DNA from 2 places in the Mumia sp. zg.B53 genome. Region 2 is predicted to be linked to the other one. Evidence: predicted binding sites of a transcription regulator. Region 2 holds the regulator's gene; the other holds the start of a gene.
What was found. Region 2 encodes HrcA, which represses chaperone genes, less so after heat shock. Its sites were predicted from a motif close to TTGGCACTCGNNNNNNNCGAGTGCCAA; they were not measured.

Region 1 (4,128 bases), on a different contig from region 2:
TGAGCAGGAGCCGCTGAGCGGCACTGAAGCACGAACGCCGGTGGCGGGACCTCAGGGTCCCGCCACCGGTGCGTCTGTGCGGAGGACCGGCTCGACGAGGTAGGCCCGGCCCTCTCCCGCCACGCGGGTGAGGACGACGGTGGCGGTCTCCGAGCCGGCCAGCCGCAACCGTCTGACCAGCACCTCAGGGACCACCGAGACGCCCCGCTTCTTGACGGTCAGCGTGCCGACGTCGCGCTCGCGCAACGCCGCCCGCAGCTGCTTCTCCCGGTACGGGAGCTCCTCCAGGACACGGAAGGCCCGGGCGTACGGCGTCGCCACGTGCGTGGCGCTCGAGACGTAGGCGATGTGCGGATCCACGAGCCAGCCGTCGGTGAGGACAGCGACCGCGGTCACGAGACCTGCGCGGATCACCGCGTCGTCGGGCTCGTAGAGCCAGTCACCCGGGGCGGCGACGTGGACCTCGGTGGGCGCGTCCGCGTCGGTCAGCGTGGCCGTGGCGTGGGTCCCGATGACGGTGGCCCGCCGCGTCGCCCCGGCGTACGCGGGTCCCCAGAGGCAGGCTTCGACGAGGTCCCCACGGTCGCTGACCCACTCCGCCTCGACACCGTCGGGAACCAGATCGTGGGCGATGCCCGGGAGCACCTTGGCCAGGCCGCGATCGGCGAGCACCCCCACCACGAACGACCACGGAGGGCTGAACGCGTCGAGGTCGAACGTCCGACCGCGCCCGTCCCGCCGTGCCGGATCGACGAACGCCGCGTCGTACGGGGTCAGGTCGACCGCCGTCAGGTCCGCGACGCCGACGGTGCCGTCGAGCCGCAGGGCAGCGAGGTTCGCCCGCGCCATCGCGGCCCGGAGCGGATCGCGCTCCACGCCGTGGACCGACAGTCCCGCGCGGGCGAACGCCGCGAGGTCGGCGCCGATCCCGCACCCCAGGTCGACCAGCGTGCGGGCGCCGGTGGCGCTCAGCCGCTCGGCGCGATGAGCGGCGACCCGCAGGCGCGTCGCCTGCTCGAGCGCGTCCGGGGTGAAGTACATGTTCGCGGCGTCGGCGCCGAGCTTGGTGGCCGCCCGGCGCCGCAGCGCCACTTGACTCGTCGCCGCCGCGACCAGCTCGGGGGAGTGGCCCTGCCGGCGCAGCCGGGTGACCAGTGTCAGCTCGTCGACGCTCCCGTACGTGGCCTCGGCCTCGCGGAGGACCTGCTGTCCCTCGGCGTCGAGGAGTCGTTCGAACGTCTCGACCTCCATGGGGGCAAGTCTCGCAGCACGGGCCCGGAGGCCGGGCTCACGGGCGCTGGCACTCTGCTTGACCGAGTGCTAACCCGGCTCTAGGTTGGAGTTAGCACTCTCGTATCCTGGGTGCTAACGGTGCACCGCGTACGGCTCCCGCGACGGCGTGCGTGCGAGCACCTCGAAGGACCCACAGTCCCAGTCCCGTCGTACGGGCGAACGCCCGCTCACGGGGTAACACGAAAGGGGAGGTCGACAAGTGTCGGTCACCATCAAGCCGCTCGAGGACCGTATCGTCGTCAAGATTCTCGAGGCGGAGCAGACCACCGCCTCGGGCCTGGTCATCCCGGACACCGCCAAGGAGAAGCCCACCGAGGGCTCCGTCCTGGCCGTGGGCCCGGGCCGCTTCAACGAGGACGGCGACGAGCGCATCCCCGTCGACGTCAAGGTCGGCGACGTCGTCGTCTTCAGCAAGTACGGCGGCACCGAGGTGAAGTACGACGGCGAGGAGTTCCTCATCCTGTCGGCGCGCGACGTCCTCGCGGTCATCGAGAAGTAGCGACGTGCTCGCCCCGGCGGTCCGAGACCGCTGGGGCGAAAGCACTCGTCCGCAGCACATGGGCCCGCGGTGTCTCGACGGGTCCGACACCACAGAGAAGGATCCCCATGCCCAAGATTCTTGAGTTCGACGAGACTGCTCGTCGGTCACTCGAGCGTGGCGTCGACATTCTGGCCGACACCGTGAAGGTGACGCTCGGCCCCAAGGGTCGCTACGTCGTCCTCGACTCCAAGTGGGGTGCGCCGACGATCACGAACGACGGCGTGACCGTCGCCCGTGAGATCGAGCTCGACGACCCGTTCGAGAACCTCGGCGCCCAGCTCGCCAAGGAAGTTGCCACCAAGACCAACGACATCGCCGGTGACGGCACCACCACGGCGACCGTGCTCGCTCAGGCGATGGTCCACGAGGGCCTGCGCGCCGTGGCGGCGGGCACCAACCCGATCGCCCTCAAGCGCGGCATCGACAAGGCCGTCGCCGCTGTCTCAGAGCGGCTCCTCGAGCTGGCCCGTGACGTCGACGACAAGCAGGACATGTCGCACGTCGCCAACATCTCGGCGCGTGACGCCCACATCGGTGGCCTGATCGCCGACGCCTTCGACAAGGTCGGCAAGGACGGTGTCATCACCGTCGAGGAGTCCAACACGATGGGCACCGGCCTCGAGTTCACCGAGGGCATGCAGTTCGACAAGGGCTACCTCTCGCCCTACATGGTGACCGACACCGAGCGGATGGAGGCCGTCCTCGACGAGCCGTACATCCTCGTGAACCAGGGCAAGATCTCGTCCGTCGCCGACCTCCTCCCGCTGCTGGAGAAGGTCGTCCAGGCGGGCAAGTCGCTCCTGATCATCGCCGAGGACGTCGACGGCGAGGCGCTCTCGACGCTGGTCGTCAACAAGATCCGCGGCACGTTCACCTCGGTCGCCGTCAAGGCGCCGGCGTTCGGTGATCGCCGCAAGGCGATGCTGCAGGACATCGCGGTCCTCACCGGCGCCCAGGTCGTCACCCCCGACCTCGGCCTGAAGCTCGACCAGATCGGGCTCGACGACCTCGGCACGGCGCGTCGCGTCGTCGTCACCAAGGACGACACCACGATCATCGACGGTGCCGGCAAGGACGACGAGGTCTCCGCCCGCGTCAACCAGATCAAGGCCGAGATCGACTCGACCGACTCCGACTGGGACCGCGAGAAGCTTCAGGAGCGCCTCGCGAAGCTCGCCGGCGGCGTCTGCGTCATCCAGGTGGGTGCCGCGACCGAGGTCGAGCTCAAGGAGAAGAAGCACCGCATCGAGGACGCCGTCTCGGCGACCCGTGCGGCGATCGAGGAGGGCATCGTCGCCGGTGGCGGCTCCGCTCTCGTGACCGCCGTGTCGGTGCTCGAGGACGACCTCGGGCTCACCGGTGACGAGGCCGTCGGCGTCGCGATCGTCCGCAAGTCGGCCGTCGAGCCGCTGCGCTGGATCGCCGAGAACGGTGGCGAGAACGGCTACGTCGTGGTCGCCAAGGTCCGCGAGAGCGGCCAGGGCTACAACGCCGCGACCGGCGAGTACGGCGACCTGGTCGCCCAGGGCGTCCTCGACCCGGTCAAGGTCACGCGCTCCGCGCTGGCCAACGCGGGCTCCATCGCCGCCATGCTGCTCACCACCGAGACGCTGGTGGTCGAGAAGCCGGCCGACGACGAGAGCTGATCCGAGCGCACTCCCACGACGAAGGCCCGTCCCGTGAGGGGCGGGCCTTCGTCGTTGTGCATCCGGTCTGGCGTGTCGCCCGGCGACGTGGGACGGTGGGCGTGGCACCACCGGTGCTGACCCGTCCTGATGCTCCTGAGCCCCCGAAGGATCCCCGGATGCTTCCCCGCCCACCCTCCGGTGAGCCAGACCTCGCCGAGCTGGCGCTGCGAGCCCTCGATGATGCCGACGTCATGGATGCCCTCATGCGCGACGTGCGCACCGTGTCGCACCGCTACTGCCGTGCCCGCCTCGGCGGATACCGCGACGGTGCGCAGCTGGCCGAGGACGTCGCCCAGGAGATCTGCATCGCCGTCTTCCAGGCACTCCCCACCTTCGAGCACCAGGGTCTTCCCTTCGAGGCGTTCGTGTACGCCATCGGCAGCCGCAAGGTGGCCGACGCCCAGCGCAGCGCCTACCGCTCGCGCCAGGTTCTCGTCGACGTCGTCCCGGACTCGGGCGTCGCCTCGGCCGAGAGCGAGGTGCTCGGACGCCTCGAGTCCCAAGATGTCCTCGACCTGCTCGACTGCCTTCCGGGCCGACTGCACGAGGTGCTCGTCCTCCGGGTCGCGATGGGACTGACCGCCAACGAGGTGGGCACCGCGATGG
Region 2 (4,128 bases):
CACGAGCACGCCCAGGCGGCGTCCCGGACCGGGCTTGAAGCGGTCGACGACCGACGGGAGGTCGTCGACCCCCTCGAGGTACTCGACCGCCACCCCCTCGATCCGCAGGTCGTCACCCCACACCTTCTCGACCAGCTCCGCGTCATGACGTCCCTCGACGTAGATGCGGCTCGCGCGTGCGACCCGTGCCTTCGCGTCGTGGACGGCGACCGAGCCGGACGCGGTGTGCGTCGCGCGTGCGGGCGCGGCGTGTCGTACCGGCGCCTTGAGCACGACCGGCTTGCCCTCGAGGAGGAAGCCCGGCCCGAGGGGGAAGGTACGCCGCCTCCCGCGACGGTCCTCCAGCTCGACGGTGTCGAGATCTCGGTCGGTGCGCGTCACGGCGCCGCAGAAGTCGGTCTGGACCTCCTCGAGCACCATCCCCACCTCCGCCTCCACCTCGGTGGACCGCCCTCGCTTGGGGACGCGCCAGTCGCCGGCCAGGACATCGGATCCGTATCGGTCGTGAGCCACGAGGAGCAAACTAGCCGAAAGAACGTGCGGCACCTCGCAGCCACACGCGACTGGTGAGGCTGGCTAGACTGGCACTCAGGGCACCGGAGTGCCAAAGATCATCGACACGAGGAGGGACCGTGGCTGACGTCGTGCTCGATGAACGCAAGCTCGCGGTCCTGCGCGCCATCGTGGAGGACTACGTGGCGACCCAGGAGCCGGTGGGCTCGCGGGCGCTCGTCGACCGCCATCAGCTGGGTGTGTCGCCGGCGACGGTCCGCAACGACATGGCGATCCTCGAGGAGCACGGGTTCATCGCCCAGCCGCACACCAGCGCGGGCCGGATCCCGACCGACAAGGGCTACCGCCTCTTCGTCGACCGGCTTGCCTCCGTCCGGCGGCTGAGTCCTCCCGAACGCCGTGCGATCGAGTCGTTCCTCGACGGCGCGGTCGACGTCGACGACGTCGTCCAGCGAAGTGTCCGGCTGCTCTCTCAGCTGACCCACCAGGTCGCGCTCGTGCAGTACCCCTCCCTGACCCGCTCGACCGTCCGTCACGTCGAGCTGGTCCCGATGGAGCGCGGCCGCATCCTGCTGGTGCTGATCACCAGCTCCGGACGTGTCGACCAGCGCATCGTGGAGCTCCCCGAAGAGCCGTCCGAGATGCTCCTCGCGGACTTGCGAGCGCGGATGATCGGCGCCGCGGTCGGGCAGCGGCTGCCGGACGCCTCGGCATCGGTGGCCGACCTCATCACGACCTTCCGTCCCGAGGAGCAGCCCATCGCCACCGCTGTCGTCGCGACGCTCACCCGGGCGTTCTCCGACGAGCGGGCCGACGAACGCGTTGCCGTGGGCGGGGCCGCCAACCTCGCCCGGTTCGGCACCGACTTCGACACCTCGATCAAGCCGGTCCTCGAGGCGCTCGAGGAGCACGTGGTGCTGCTCAAGCTCCTCGGCGAGGCCACCTCTCCGACCACGCTCACCGTCCGCATCGGCACGGAGGTTCCGTACGAGGAGCTCTCGGCGACCTCCCTCGTGGCCACCGCGTACGGCACCGACGACGAGCCGCTCGCCACCCTCGGCGTCGTCGGGCCCACCAGGATGGACTACCCCGGCACCATGGCGGCGGTACGCGCCGTCGCACGCTATGTCGGCCAGACCCTCAGCGACTGAGAGACAGACAACGACGCATGAGCCAGAACTACTACGAGACCCTCGGTGTGAGTCGCGACGCGACTCCGGAGGAGATCAAGAAGGCGTACCGGAGGCTGGCGCGCAGCCTGCACCCGGACGTGAATCCAGACCCTGAGGCGCAGGAGCGGTTCAAGACCGTCACCGTCGCCTACGAGGTGCTCTCCGACGTGGACAAGCGGTCGTTCTACGACCGCGGAGGCGATCCCCTCGCCGGTGCGGGTGCCAGCGGCGGCTTCGGCGCCGGCTTCTCGTTCAACGACATCATGGACGCGTTCTTCGGGCAGCAGACCCAGCGCGGCCCACGTGGTCGTGCCCGGCGCGGCAACGACGCCTTGATCCGCATCGGCGTCCAGCTGGCCGAGGCGGCCTTCGGGACCACGCGCGAGCTCAAGGTCGACACCGCCGTGGTCTGCTCGACCTGTCACGGCAACGGCTCGGCCGACGGCGCGGAGCCGATCACCTGCCAGACGTGCCGCGGGCACGGCGAGGTGCAGCACGTGCAGCGGTCGTTCCTCGGAGACATCCGTACGGCCCGCCCCTGCCCGACCTGCCAGGGTTACGGCACCGTGATCGCGAACCCGTGCGAGGAGTGCTCCGGTGACGGCCGGGTCCGCGCCCGTCGCACGCTGACCATCAAGGTGCCCGCCGGCGTGGACAGCGGCACTCGGATCCAGCTGACCGGCGAGGGTGAGGTCGGGCCCGGCGGCGGTCCCGCCGCCGACCTGTACGTCGAGGTCGAGGTGGAGCCGCACGACGTCTTCACCCGCTCCGACGACGACCTCTACTGCGACGTCCGGGTCCCCATGACCGCTGCGGCGCTCGGCACTCAGATCGACCTGCCGACGCTCGAGGCCGACACCGGTGTCCCGGCCGAGGAGGCCACGATCGGCTTCGACATCGTCCCCGGCACCCAGTCCGGCGAGACGGTCACGATCCGCGGTCGCGGCGTCCCGCACCTGCGCGGGGTCGGACGCGGTGACCTCAAGGTCCGCGTGGTCGTCGAGACACCCACCAAGCTCGACGACCGGCAGCGCGAGCTGCTCGGCCTCCTCGCCACCGAGCGGGGCGAGGAGCTGGTCGAGGGCGAGTTCGCCGCACCGCACCGGCGGGTGTTCGACCGCATCCGGGACGCCTTCCGCTGATCGGAGCCACCGAGGCGGCACCCGGCGGTCGAGATCGTGCTTTCGTGCGACCGCCGATGCCGCCTACGATGGACGAGTCCGAACTCACAGAAGGAGAACTGCTCCCGCGGGAGCGCCGATGACTACGCCTGAACCCTTGCAGCACATGGTCACGATCCCGGCGAGCATCCCCATGGTGTCGCTGCTGGGCCCCACCGACGAGTTCCTGCGCCTGATCGAGGCCAGCTTCGACGCTGACATCCACGTCCGCGGCAACCAGGTCTCCATCCGCGCGACGGCCGCGGAGTCGGCGATGGTCGAGCGTCTCCTCGAGGAGCTCGTGACCATGATCCGAACCGGTCAGGGCCTGACGCCCGAGACGATCGAGCGGAGCATCGCGATCCTCCGGGCTGAGACCGAGGAGCGCCCCGCCGACGTGCTGAGCCTCAATATCCTCTCCAACCGCGGCCGTACGATCCGCCCCAAGACGCTCAACCAGAAGCGCTACGTGGACGCGATCGACCGACAGACGATCGTCTTCGGGATCGGTCCGGCGGGTACGGGCAAGACCTATCTCGCCATGGCCAAGGCCGTCCAGGCCCTGCAGGCGAAGGAGGTCAACCGGATCATCCTCACGCGTCCTGCCGTCGAGGCCGGCGAGAACCTCGGCTTCCTGCCGGGCACGCTGAGCGAGAAGATCGATCCCTACCTCCGGCCGCTGTACGACGCCCTCCACGACATGCTGGATCCCGAGACGATCCCCAAGCTGCTCGCGGCCGGGACGATCGAGGTCGCACCGCTGGCGTACATGCGCGGGCGGACCCTCAACGACGCCTTCATCATCCTCGACGAGGCACAGAACACCTCGCCGGAGCAGATGAAGATGTTCCTCACGCGCCTGGGATTCGGTTCCAAGATGGTCGTGACCGGCGACGTGACCCAGATCGATCTCCCCAACGGCCAGCGCAGCGGGCTGAGGATCGTCCGCGAGATCCTGGACGGCGTCAAGGACATCTCGTTCCCGGTGCTGACCTCGGCCGACGTGGTTCGTCACAAGCTGGTCGGCCGTATCGTCGCCGCCTACGACGAGTACGAGGGTGAGGGCGAGAGTCGTGAACGTCGACATTCTTGACGAGTCGAGCTTTCGTGATGCCGACGGGGCCCCCGTCGACATCGAGCGCCTGACCCGCCTGTCGCGGTTCGTGATGGAGCAGATGCGACTGGCGCCCGCGACGGAGATGACGATGATCGTCGTCGACGCCGGCACGATGACCGAGTACAACGAGAAGTGGATGGACAAGACAGGCCCCACCGACGTCCTG

Region 1: groES (co-chaperone GroES) is a predicted target of HrcA. The motif match lies at 1,298-1,324, and genes of this name have one in related genera.

The regions. Positions count from the first base shown of each region.
Region 1 covers NZ_JAHWCK010000001.1:679,654-683,781, reverse strand. Annotated here, with positions in the region: gene KV102_RS03335 (Ig-like domain-containing protein) at 1-3, shown strand, start outside; gene KV102_RS03330 (class I SAM-dependent methyltransferase) at 52-1,251, opposite strand; gene groES (co-chaperone GroES) at 1,493-1,792, shown strand; gene groL (chaperonin GroEL) at 1,900-3,480, shown strand; gene KV102_RS03315 (sigma-70 family RNA polymerase sigma factor) at 3,639-4,128, shown strand, end outside.
Region 2 covers NZ_JAHWCK010000002.1:486,556-490,683, forward strand. Annotated here, with positions in the region: gene KV102_RS13460 (DUF3097 domain-containing protein) at 1-522, opposite strand, end outside; gene hrcA (heat-inducible transcriptional repressor HrcA) at 645-1,664, shown strand; gene dnaJ (molecular chaperone DnaJ) at 1,682-2,827, shown strand; gene KV102_RS13475 (PhoH family protein) at 2,946-3,938, shown strand; gene ybeY (rRNA maturation RNase YbeY) at 3,919-4,128, shown strand, end outside.